One region of the Blautia liquoris genome, then DNA from elsewhere that is predicted to be linked to it. Evidence: predicted binding sites of a transcription regulator. Region 1 holds the regulator's gene; the other holds the start of a gene.
What was found. The regulator HrcA, encoded in region 1, represses chaperone genes, less so after heat shock. The targets are predictions, from matches to a motif close to TGTTAGCACTCNNNNNNNNNGAGTGCTAACA.
Positions count from the first base shown of each region.

Region 2: htpG (molecular chaperone HtpG) is a predicted target of HrcA. The motif match lies at 3,246-3,276, and genes of this name have one in related genera.

Region 1 is NZ_CP063304.1:456,453-463,106, reverse strand. It holds gene dnaK (molecular chaperone DnaK) at 1-458, opposite strand, end outside; gene grpE (nucleotide exchange factor GrpE) at 681-1,346, opposite strand; gene hrcA (heat-inducible transcriptional repressor HrcA) at 1,397-2,461, opposite strand; gene uvrB (excinuclease ABC subunit UvrB) at 2,646-4,628, opposite strand; gene INP51_RS02190 (DeoR/GlpR family DNA-binding transcription regulator) at 4,807-6,171, shown strand; gene INP51_RS02185 (M18 family aminopeptidase) at 6,242-6,654, opposite strand, start outside.
Region 2 is NZ_CP063304.1:1,791,654-1,798,307, reverse strand. It holds gene INP51_RS08290 (Cof-type HAD-IIB family hydrolase) at 1-692, opposite strand, end outside; gene INP51_RS08285 (HAD family hydrolase) at 861-1,514, shown strand; gene INP51_RS08280 (glyoxalase) at 1,543-1,806, shown strand; gene INP51_RS08275 (aldehyde dehydrogenase) at 1,844-3,211, shown strand; gene htpG (molecular chaperone HtpG) at 3,411-5,522, shown strand; gene INP51_RS08265 (DUF5721 family protein) at 5,599-6,102, opposite strand; gene INP51_RS08260 (magnesium transporter CorA family protein) at 6,104-6,654, opposite strand, start outside.

The DNA of each region.
Region 1 (6,654 bases):
AGAGCTGCCGCTGTAGGCTCATTGATAATACGTTTTACATCAAGTCCTGCAATTTTTCCGGCATCTTTTGTCGCTTGGCGCTGTGCATCATTGAAATAAGCGGGAACTGTGATCACTGCCTCTGTTACTTTTTCGCCGAGGTAATTTTCTGCATCGCTTTTCATCTTCTGGAGAATCATCGCTGAGATCTCCTGCGGTGAATAATTCTTTCCCTCAATCGTAACACGATAATCCGTTCCCATATGTCTCTTGATGGAAGAAATTGTCTTGTCTGCATTGGTAACAGCCTGACGTTTTGCAGGTTCTCCGACAAGTCTCTCTCCTGTTTTTGTAAACGCTACAACCGACGGTGTCGTTCTGGCACCTTCTGTGTTCGTGATAACCGTTGGTTTTCCACCCTCCATCACTGCGACACAGCTGTTGGTTGTACCTAAATCAATACCAATTATTTTACTCATAGTTTTTATTCCTCCTGATTACCTGATTATTCTATATGAATTTTGACCCTGGTATCATATCAATGTATGATACACGGATTACTCCGCACTTTGTGCTCACGTAATCCTACAAACATTCGAAATACACCCTAATCGGGTTGCTTTCTCATGTTTGTTCGGGTCCCAAGGTCATGCTTTTTCATGCAAGCATGAAACGCAGGACCTTTTGACCCTGGTATCATATCAATTTGCCACTTTTACCATGCTGTGGCGTACGACAGAGTCTTTATATAAATAGCCCTTTTGGAACTCTTCTACAACAACGTTCTCATCTGCATCTTCATCTTCCACATGCATCACTGCGTTGTGCAGATTGGGGTCAAATTTATTTCCGACTGCTTCAATTGCAGTCACCCCCATATCTTCCATAACTTGAGTTAGTTGTTTATAAATTTTATTCATCCCGTTGACAAAAGGATCTGACATATCCGATGCTGTCGCAAGTCCTCTTTCGAAGTTGTCTACAACTGGCAGAATTTTCTCCACAACATCCTTCGCACCCATGGAATACATTCCTGATTTTTCTTTCTCCGTGCGTTTTCTGAAATTATCGAACTCAGCCATCTGGCGCTTAAGCTGATCTGTCAATTCTTCAATTTTCTCGTCTTTTTTGTCTTTCTTTCTCTTAAAAAACTTTTTATCTTTTTCTTTAGCACCATCTTTTAAATCTTCTTTTAGCTCCTGCTTTTCCTCATCAGTTTCTTTTTTCTGATCCTGCTTCTTATCGTCCGCAGTTTTCTCATCCTGTGGCTGATCCGTCTCCTTAGGTGTCTCCTGGACATCCGATTCGGTCTGTATCTGATCCGTTTGTTTATGGATGTCCGTTAAGTCTTTTTCGGTATTCTCCATTTTCTCGTCTACTTTCTTATTTTCTTGTGACACTTATTATCCACCGCCTTTTAAGTATCCGGTTTTTTTTGTTTTTTGAATATCCCATCCAGCTGACTCTTCAAAGTCTTCAGGTTATCCACCACATTTTCGTAATCCATACGTTTGGGACCCACAATTCCTATTGTGCCCGTCATTCCATCCCCTAATTCATAGGTAGTAGTGACAACGGAGCAGTCTTTCATCGTCTGAACCGGGGACTCATTCCCTATATAAATCTGGATGCCTGTGCTGTTCTCGTCATCTTCACCACTGCTGTTTTCTACATTTTTGAGCATATCTATCAGCACTTCTTTTTCTTCGAAAGTGCCCAGAAGCTGACTGGCTTTCTCACTGTCTGTAACAAGTTCCGGATATTTCAAAAAGTTTGTAGTACCACTGGTATACACAGGAACATCATCAGCATCTACAGCAATTGCAGCAGCCACCGCATCCAGCACATTATTAATCACACTGCTGTGAATGCCGGCTTCTTCTTTCAATTTGGTTATCATGCCGAGATTGATCTGGTCCATAGTCAGGCCGTTTAATTGTGTATTCAGCATCAGATTCAATTTCAATATCTGCTCGTCATTGATCGGCTCTTCCAGTGGAATCATCCGATTCTTAACCATATTTCCCTCGGCAACAATCACAGCTAATATCTGCTCTTCGCTGACCTTGGACAGCTGAATGAATTTCAGCCTGGTTTTATGGATCTGAGGTCCGGTGATCATTGTAGCATAGTTTGTATTCATTGCCAGAACCCTCACCACCTGCTGAAGAACCTTCTCCAGCCTGTCAGTTCTCTTGATCGCAAGCTGCTGGATATCTTCAACTTCCTGGTTCTTTTCCCTCATAAGTTGATTGACATATAGTCGATAACCTTTATCTGATGGAATTCGGCCGGCTGAAGTATGGGGCTGCATAATGTAACCCATCTCCTCCAGATCCGACATCTCATTCCTTATCGTAGCAGAGCTCAGATTCAAGTCTGTATATTTGGAAATGGTTCTGGATCCAACCGGTTCGCCTGTGTCCAGGTAAGTCTGGATAATCGCATTTAAAATCTTTTGTTTCCTTTCATCCAAATCCAATGTTCCAAGCTCCCTTCTTATGATTTTGATACCTGCAGAATGCCTGGCACATTACGTCGTTTCGCTGTTGCACTCCTATCAGGTTTGTTAGCACTCGATGTTGTGGAGTGCTAACATCTATGTTCTTACTATAGTACTGACTTTTGATTTTGTCAACACCTTTATTGGTTTTTATTTAAAAAAGTCAAAATTCCTCGAGATATTTCTTTAGTTGAATCATCTGATCGCGAAGCCCGGCAGCGGCCTCGAAGTTCAGTTCCGCCGCTGCTGCCTTCATCTCCTTTTTTACTTTTTTAATCAATTTCTCGAGTTCATCCTTACTCATAGATTCAGGATCTTTTTCCATCTGATCTTCCGTTTTTGCCACATCCTGTGAGATACTGATCAAATCACGCACACCTTTTTCAATCGTCTTAGGTGTAATTCCATGTTCTTCATTATACTTTTGCTGAAGCATGCGCCGCCTTTTTGTTTCATCGATAGCCTGTCTCATAGAGTCGGTCATCATATCTGCATACATAATCACATGACCCTGCGAGTTTCTGGCAGCTCTTCCTATGGTTTGAATCAGGGAAGTCTCTGAGCGCAGAAATCCTTCTTTATCTGCATCTAATATTGCAACAAGAGTAATTTCAGGGATATCAAGTCCTTCTCGTAAAAGGTTGATTCCCACCAGCACATCGAATACATTCAGACGCATATCACGGATGATCTTCGTCCTCTCCAGCGTATCAATGTCTGAGTGCAGATAGCGTACACGGATGCCATTCTCCTTCATGTAATCCGTGAGATCCTCTGCCATTCGTTTGGTAAGCGTCGTAATTAATACTTTGTTATGTTTTTTCACCTCTTTATTAACTTCACTGATCAGATCATCAATCTGGCCTTGTACCGGCCTTACTTCAACTCTCGGATCCAGCAGTCCGGTCGGTCGTATGATCTGGTCAGCACGCAGAAGTTCATGATCCCCTTCATATTCTCCTGGTGTCGCCGAGACAAACATAATCTGATCAATCTTACTTTCGAACTCCTCAAAATTCAAGGGACGATTGTCCTTTGCAGAGGGAAGACGGAAGCCATAATCCACCAGTGTTCCCTTGCGGGACTGATCACCTGCATACATACCGCGAATCTGTGGAATCGTCTTGTGTGACTCATCAATCATAATCAGAAAATCATCCGGGAAATAGTCAATCAGCGTAAAGGGCGGCTGTCCTGGTTTTAAGCCTGTCAGATGTCGGGAATAATTCTCGATTCCGGCACAGATCCCGGTCTCCCTTAACATCTCGATATCGAAATTCGTTCTCTCTTCAATTCTCTGTGCCTCTAAAAGCTTGTCCTCACTCTTAAAATATCTGATTCTTTCCTCAAGCTCCGCCTCAATCTCAACGGTTGCTTCGCGGATTTTTTCCAAGGGAACGACATAATGAGATGCCGGAAAGATTGCAATATGTTTCAATTCAGACTTAATTTCTCCTGTCAGGGTATCAATCTGAGTAATTCGGTCAATCTCATCCCCGAAGAACTCGACGCGGACCGCAAGCTCACTTTCCTCAGCCGGGAATATCTCAAGAACATCTCCGCGCACGCGAAAGGTTCCTCTGTGAAAATCCATGTCGTTTCTGTCATACTGTATATTGATCAGCTCTTTAATCACCTCATCCCGGTCTTTTTCCATTCCGGGCCTTAAAGATATCGTCATATTCATATAATCGGAAGGACTTCCGATTCCATAGATACAAGATACACTGGAAACGATGATGACATCCTTTCTTTCACTTAACGAAGAGGTAGCTGACAAACGAAGTTTATCAATCTCATCATTGATTGCTGAATCTTTTGCTATATACGTATCCGAAGACGGAACGTACGCCTCCGGCTGATAATAATCATAATAAGACACAAAATATTCTACCGCATTTTCAGGAAAAAATTCTTTAAATTCTCCATAAAGCTGCGCCGCAAGGGTTTTATTATGTGCAATGACCAGTGTAGGCTTATTCATCTGCTTTATCACATTAGCCATCGTGAAAGTTTTGCCTGACCCGGTTACCCCGAGTAACGTCTCTGCCTGATTTCCTTCTTTAAATCCCTTGACCAGTCTGGCAATCGCTTCCGGCTGATCACCGGTAGGCTGATATTTGGAATGTAATTCAAAATGATCCATCTACTCTTTCCTCCTGCCCGAGAATTATATATAATCTTACATATTTTATCATGCTTAACCAGATAAGTATAGTCATCCACTCCCAATTCACATATAATACGTATTAGAAAAGTCTTGCATATTTTTTCAACTCAAGTTATAATAAAAGGCACTGACAAAAACAAAGGAGAAAGGCAAAGTGACTAAACATTTACGACTAATTATCAATTTACTTATCATTTGTTTCCTACTGTCTGCACTGGCTCTGATAATTCCGCCATCTGCGGGGGTTACAACTGTAATTATTGACCACAACATAACAGATACCAATTTGGGGATTGGTACTGTTGTTTACAGTCATCCTGTAAACACAAATCGCCTGGATGAGGGAGATCAGCTACTCGACTTTTCTGACACTTCTGTTCACGTATCCAAATTTACAGGAAAAGAAGGTTTGTTCAAAGCCAAGGAAACTGCAGAGAAGGTATATATCACGGTTCCTCTGATCGGCTACATATCCATAGCAGCACATTCTTTTGAGGGAAGAATTATCTTATGCTTATTATTTTCTGCTCTGGTTGTATTGTATATCCTGTCCGGAATTTTGAAAAACGATGAAGAAGACGATATGAAGAAAATCAGGGCGCAAAATCTACTGGAATTCGCCAACAGTAAGTCCTTTAAGAACGCAGATTCTGACACTTCCGAATTTCTGGAATCAACTGAACACAAAGATCAGCGTCCGGCATCTGATTCTTCAGAGATCATTTCAGACGACGAAACTCTGGCGAACACAATTCAGGAGGCACTGGAAAAAGAAATCGACAGAAACTTCTACATTAAGAATGAGGACAATATGCCAGAAGACATAAATATGAGTAAAGCAAAATCTGTAACTATACCTGAGAATATGGAGATACCTTCTTTGAACTATGGTGATATCATGGAAAAGCCGAATGTTAATAACACCTCCGGCATAAGCAGCAGACCAAAAGAAACTATTTCCTGCCGTGAAAAAACAGTCGCCCTGGCACGTGAAAAGGATCTTTTGTGTCGTCAGGCGGCTCAGCTTGTGGAAGATGGCGATATCATCTATATCGATTCCGGCACAACCTGTCGTAACATGATTGACTATATCTCTGATAAGAATGTTACAATCATCACTAACAGCTTGCGTGTAACTGCAAGGGCAACCGAATATTCAAACCTTAATGTAATATCTCTCCCCGGAAAACTGAAGACCGATACACTCTCTTTGGTCGGTACCGATTGTCTGGAATACTTCAAGAGGTACAACATTGGAAAAGCTTTTCTGTCATGCTCAGGCATCTCTGTGAAAAATGGTCTTACAATAGCTTCTGCCGAAGAATATATAATCAAAAAAGCAGTAATTGAAAACAGTCAGGAAAATTACCTTTTGGCCGACCACTCGAAATTTGGGAAGGTTTCCCTGATGACTTATGCAAAGTTGGATCAGATACAATCGGTCATTACAGATCATATTCTTCCCAAGGAATATCAGGAACAATGTGATATAAACAATATCGATCTTCTGATCAGCTAAACAAAATTTATTGATTTGAACTACAAAAGGCCGCCGCACTCAAATATCTGGTGCAGCGGCTTTTTGTTGCCTAAAACACGATCTTACAGGAACCATCTTTCTTTATCTGAATATCCGAATCGTAAAATGCACTTGCCATCCTGACCAGATATTCGGTATCACACACGCCGGCCGTCTCATAGGGAGAGTGCATGGCCAGCTGAGCAAGTCCGATGTCCGCCGTATGTATGGAAAATTGTCCGTTTGAGATATTACCCAGCGTGGAGCCCCCTGGTATATCAGAGCGGTTCACAAACGTCTGAATGGGAACATTGGCCTGAGCACAGATACTTTTAACCACAGCGGCACTGAACGCATCTGTCGTATAATGCTGATTAGCATTATATTTTAATACAACACCACCATTGATATATGGCCGATTGCTCTGATCCGTCTTATCCTGATGGCTGGGATGTACGCTATGAGCGTTGTCCGCAGAAAGCA
Region 2 (6,654 bases), 1.3 Mb from region 1:
GTTTTGATCATAGCGATATCATTTTCCTCGTCTCCAACAGCGACAGTCAAAGACGTTGGAATATTCAGATGTCTACAGAGAAATGAAACAGCAGAACCTTTGGAGATTCCGTAAGGTACGTGTTCCAGATACCAGGAATCTGAATAGAAGGTGGAGATTTTATCTGCGGCCCATCCACTTAAAGCTTTACGATAACTGTCGAGTACACTGCGGTCATCCGACATATGTACGGCCAAAATTTTTACAGGTTCTTCCTCAAGACAATCTGGAAGATCTTGAATGATTTTATAGGGCGTATGTGTCTCGCTGACATAATGAGATAGTTCCGGAGTCATTTCTCTTGCAAGAACACCTTCGTTTGAGTAGGTCTGGCAGTAGATCCCAGCTTTTCCTGTCTCATGAAAGATGTGTCTTGTGTATTCGATAGGGATCGTGCGTTTGTAAAGCGTCTTTCTTGTATAACAGTCATAGATTTGTCCGCCATTAAAAGCCGATATAAAACATCCTTTTCTTTTCAGGTCCAGCTGATTTTCTACATTTTTGCAGGCGAGCAGAGGACGTCCTGTGTTCAGTACCAGTTTGTGCCCTGCATTCAGCATCTGATTCATTGCTTCTATATTATCTTTTGTGACAATTTTATCCGAATTCAATAAAGTATCATCCAAATCAGTAAAAAGAATTTTTGGTTCCATGAAAACTCCTTATCATTTTTCAAGTATCCTTGTTAATACAGCTGCAAGGACAAGTATAATTGAAAAAATCCTATCTTGCAACCATAAACCACCACGTGATATACTGAGAGAAAAGCAGAAAGTTCCAGTATGGGCTCTTACTTTTAGCTTTTTTAGAAAGGATTTTTGATGATAAAAGCTTGTATATTTGATTTGGACGGTACTTTGGCTGATACAGTTGAATCGATTGCACATGGAGTAAATCACACCCTTAAATGCCTTGGCTTTGCCCCGCGACCGGTTGAAGAATATAATTTTTATGCCGGTGATGGTATCGATCTGGCATTGAAAAGGGCTCTTATTGCGGCAGGTGATGAGAAATGTCTGCATCTGAACGAGGGAATTCCCATAACGAGAGATTACTTTGACAGTCATGCATTGTATCATGTAACACCATACCCTGAGATTCCTGGCTTGCTGAGAGAGCTAAAGGAAAGGGGAATTATGATGGCGGTTCTCTCCAACAAGCCTCATGAGGCAGCTATCTTTGTAGTGACAAGTATTTTTGGTAAAGATACATTCGACTGGATTCAGGGGCAGTCGGATGAGGTGCCTAAAAAGCCGGATCCGACGGGAGCACTTACAATTGCAAAGAGATTTGGTGTTAACAGGAATGAAGTACTGTATTTTGGGGATACAAATACTGACATGAAAACCGGCAAAGCTGCTAAAATGTTCACAGTCGGAGTCACCTGGGGATTTCGCCCCAGAAAAGAGCTCGAAGATAATCATGCAGATGCGATTATCGACAGTCCTCTGCAGATTTTAAAACTGCTTGAATAGATAGATGTAATATGAAGGAGAAATGAAAATGAATGAATACAGCGATGAGTGTCTGGATATTTTTTTAAAAAATCAGGGACAACTTTTTAATGAGAATGTGGCAGAAAATCCGGAGGAAGCGGAGGCTTTCCTCGAAGATTGTATGGCAGCAGTTATTGATACAATCGACGATGTTCGATCTTATCTAAAGGAGAGCGGTATGGATGTCGATGGTATGGAGGATGCAGATCTGGAAGAGGCGTCCGAGGTGTTTGCTCTGCCGAGCGGAAAATATCTTATCGTTGAGGGATAAGCGTTAAGAACCGGATCAAAATAAAGGAGCGTGCAATATGCAGGAGATTAGGGAGCTTGTTGAAGAACAGAGAAAATTTTACAATTTTGGAGGGACAAAATCTCTTGATTTCCGCCTGAAGGCATTGACATGCCTGCAAAAGGCAATCAAAAGAAATGAAAGGCTGATACAAGAGGCACTGAGAAAGGATCTCAAAAAATCGAACTGTGAATCTTATATGGCTGAAATTGGTATGGTTTACTCAGAACTGTCATATGTCAGGAAACACCTTCCTTTCTGGGATAGGGACAAAACGGTGTTAAGCTCGCCGGCACAGTTTCCTGCCAGAAGTTTTGTGAGAACAGAACCTTATGGACTTGTTCTTATTCTATCACCATGGAACTATCCTTTTATGCTTAGCATGGAACCTTTGATTGGTGCTATTGCCGCGGGAAACTGCTGTATTGTCAAACCGTCTGCATATGCCAGTCATACTTCAAGCGTTATCTGCCGTCTGATTTCTGAAATTTTTCCCCAAAAGTACGCAGCCGTCGTGGAAGGCGGACGCGATGAGAACACGGAACTTTTAAATCAGCGGTTCGACTATATATTTTTTACCGGGAGTGTTGCTGTAGGAAAGATTGTAATGGAAAAAGCCTCCGAACATCTGACCCCGGTTTCTCTGGAACTTGGGGGGAAAAGTCCCTGTATTATAGAGGAATCTGCGGACCTGAATCTGGCGGCAAAACGAGTTGTATTCGGCAAGTTCCTAAATTCCGGACAGACATGTGTCGCTCCGGATTATTGTCTGGTACAGGAATCTGTAATTGATAAATTTCTTGAACATTTGATACACTGGACAAAAAAGATGTATGGAAATATATTTGAAAATTCAGATTACCCCAGAATTATTAATGAAAAGCATTTTGAAAGACTACTCGGTCTGCTAAATCACGGCGAAGTATTCTTCGGCGGGAATTATAGCAGGGACACTCTTAAGATTGAACCGACCATCTTGTATCCGGTGAATGAGAGTGAGCCTGTGATGCAAGAGGAGATCTTCGGACCCCTTATTCCTGTCTTGACATATAAAACTATAAGTGACGCAGATGCTTTTATCTCAAAAAGGGAAAAGCCCTTGGCACTATACCTTTTTACAAAAAATCCAAAGGTTGAACAAGAGATTATGAATCTTTCATTCGGGGGAGGATGTATCAATGACACAATTATTCATCTTGCCACTTCCCGCATGGGCTTTGGTGGGGTCGGATCCAGTGGTATGGGCAGTTATCATGGAAAGAAATCCTATGAAACATTTACCCATAGTAAGAGTATTGTGAAGAGCTCCTCGCGGATTGATATTCCTCTGCGCTATCCGCCTTACGGAAAGAGAAAAGAAAAGCTGATTCGGATGATGCTAAGGTAAAAAGACATTTTTATGCCGTCCGGGCATCGGTTATTATTAGCACTCGATTAAATTGAGTGCTAATTTTCTATTGACTTTTACAGTAGAAAGGACTAATATATAAGATATCAGGGTTGTAGGTCTGACATTTCCTGTCGCGGGATTTGCCATGACTTTTGAAATCCGAAAAAAGGAATAAGAGAAAAAGGAGTGTAAAGCCATGGCAGAAAAACATGGAAATCTTTCGATTAACAGCGATAATATTTTCCCGATTATTAAAAAATGGATGTATTCTGATCACGATATTTTTGTGCGTGAGATGGTATCGAATGGCTGTGATGCAATTACAAAGTTAAAAAAACTGGAAGTGATTGGTGATTATCAGTTTCCCGAGGATTATAAGCCAAAGATTGATGTCATTGTAAACCCAGAAGATAAAACCTTAAAGTTTATCGACAATGGTATAGGAATGACCGCACAGGAAGTGGAAGAGTATATCACTCAGATCGCTTTTTCCGGTGCAACTGAGTTTCTGGAAAAATATAAAGATAAGACGGATAAAGATCAGATTATCGGCCACTTTGGCATGGGATTTTATTCAGCGTTTATGGTGGCTGATGATGTTCATATCGACACACTTTCCTGCCAGCCTGACAGTGCTCCTGTACACTGGGAGTGTGACGGCAGCACGGAGTATGATATGAAAGACGGCACAAAAGAAACTGTCGGAACAGAAATCACATTGTTTCTGAACGAAGACTGTCTTGAATTTGCCAACGAATACCGTATGCGTGAAGTTTTGGAAAAATACTGTTCATTTATGCCAGTTGAGATCTTTCTTTCTAAGGCAGATGCCCCTCAGGAATATGAGACTATTGATGAGAGTGATTTACGGGAAGACGATGTTGTCGTTGAGCACATTCACGAGGATGCTAAGACCGAAGAACGTGAAAATGAAGATGGAGAGAAGGAAGTTGTCGAAGTATCTCCTGCAAAAGAAACAGTAAAAATCAATAAGCGTCCGGTGTCGATTAGTGATATCCATCCTCTTTGGACAAAACATCCGAATGACTGCACCGATGAAGATTATAAAGAATTCTACCGCAAGGTCTTCAACGATTACCGTGAACCGCTGTTTTGGATTCATCTGAATATGGATTATCCGTTTAATATGAAAGGGATCTTATATTTCCCGAGAATTAATACAGAGTATGATTCGATAGAAGGAACGATCAAATTATACAACAATCAGGTGTTTATTGCAGACAATATCAAAGAAGTGATTCCAGAGTATCTGATGCTGTTAAAAGGCGTGATCGACTGCCCTGACTTCCCGCTGAATGTGTCAAGGAGTGCTCTGCAAAATGATGGATTCGTAAAGAAAATCGCAGACTATATCTCTAAGAAGGTTGCGGACAAGTTAAGCGGTATGTGTAAAACAGATCGTGATAACTATGAAAAATACTGGGATGACATCAGCCCTTTTATTAAGTTCGGATGTATCAAGGATGAGAAATTCTCCGGTAAGATGATGGACTATATTCTCTACAAGAACATAGATGGCAAATATCTGACTCTTACAGACTGCCTAACAGAGAACAAAAAACCGCAAGAAACCGATGAGGAAACAGTCAAGACAGAGAGCTCTTCCGATGAAAAATTAAAAGAACCTTCAGAAAAGGGAGATTCCGAAGAAAATAAAGATTCTGAAGAAAATAAAGAAGAAAAAGAGCCTGATAAGACGACCATTTATTATGTCACTGATGAGACACAACAAAGCCAGTACATCAACATGTTCCGTGAAGAGAACAAAGATGCGGTGATTCTGAAACATAATATTGATTCTTCATTCATTTCTCATGTTGAACGTATCAATGAAGAAGTGAAATTCCAGAGAATTGATGCCGATTTGACGGAAGATCTGAAAGATAATTCAGTGGATCTTTCTGAAGAGACAACTGCATTGGGTGATTTGTTTAAGAAAACATTGAATAAGTCCAATCTTGAAATAAAGGTAGAAAATCTGAAAAATCAGAACATCTCTTCTATGCTTACTATATCAGAAGAAACTCGTCGTATGCAGGACATGATGAAGATGTATGGCATGGCAGGAAGCGACCCGTCGATGTTTGGCGGAACAGAAAATCTTGTATTAAATGCGAATCATCCACTTGTAAAATATCTGTTCGAACATGCTGACGGAGAACATGCAGGTATGATCTGTGAACAGCTTTATGATCTTGCATGCCTTGGAAATAAGCCACTGGCACCGGAGCAGATGACAAAATTTATCAATCGCAGCAACGAAATTATGATGGTGCTTACAAAGTGATATGATACCAGGGTCAAAAGACCGGAATTCTCAAAAGAGATTCCGGTCTTTTTTATGCGGTGAAAGCTGCTTTGATTTAATTTTCGCATACTTCGATATTCTGACTGCTCAGAAAACTTTTAAGTTTCTGATCCCAGGCATGATCTAAAGATTTGTCCAGTGTAAATACACGAAGAGAAGTGCCGGTGGTGAGTGTCAGTGTATCACCATTATACTGACAATTTACATAGAGTCCGAAGAGGTCATCCCCTTTGATAGGAAGACCGCTTTTTTCAATCAGATCTAAAGTCTCTTTCTTTGGAAGCTGAAGAACGAATTTGAAGGAGAGGGGGGTATGCTTTCCCTTTATGACAGAGAAGCAATAGGGTTTGATTTCTTTCCAGAGGACCTGAATCCTTCCAGATGTTTGTATTTCTTCAGATCTATCTGATCCATAAAAGTCAGGGTGAAGTATCCCGTCTATGGAGAAGGTGGTAAAGGTGGTGATTGTCGCCTCCGAAACCTGAAAACAGTCGAAGGTATCAGCAATCAGGAGACTATTCATAAAAGCCTTCAGGCTTCTTACGGTAAGTGCGATCATGTTACAGCCATCCTTTCTTTTTAAAGTATATAATTTCTCCGATAACGATTACTGCACAGATGATAATCAGAATAAAATAGCCAAATGGGTGAGAAAGTTCAGGCATGTTGTTAAAATTCATACCATACCATCCGGTGATCAGAGAAAGAGGGAAGAAAATTGTGGTGACTACAGTCAGAATCCTCATCGTATCATTCTGGTGCAGATCAATCCGGGACTGCTGCATCTCTCTAATCTGATGAGCATATTCACGAAGCATCTGCGTGTTGTCATAGAGTCGGTCTACTCTGCCAAGAAGGCGTTGAAATTGTGAAGAATATTCATCCGGAAAAAAGTGGGTGATATTTTCTGAGAGAATTTCAAACATGTCCATCAGCTGCTGGTAATAAGAGTGATACAAAAGGAGTTCACGGCGGTCTTTCGTGACATCCATGCTCAGCTCTTTCGGAAGGATATCTGACATAGATTCTTCCATGGTCGCAAGCCGTCTCTCATAGTTTTGAAGAAAAACGGTATCTCCATCGATCAATGACTCCAGAAACTCAAAGAAAA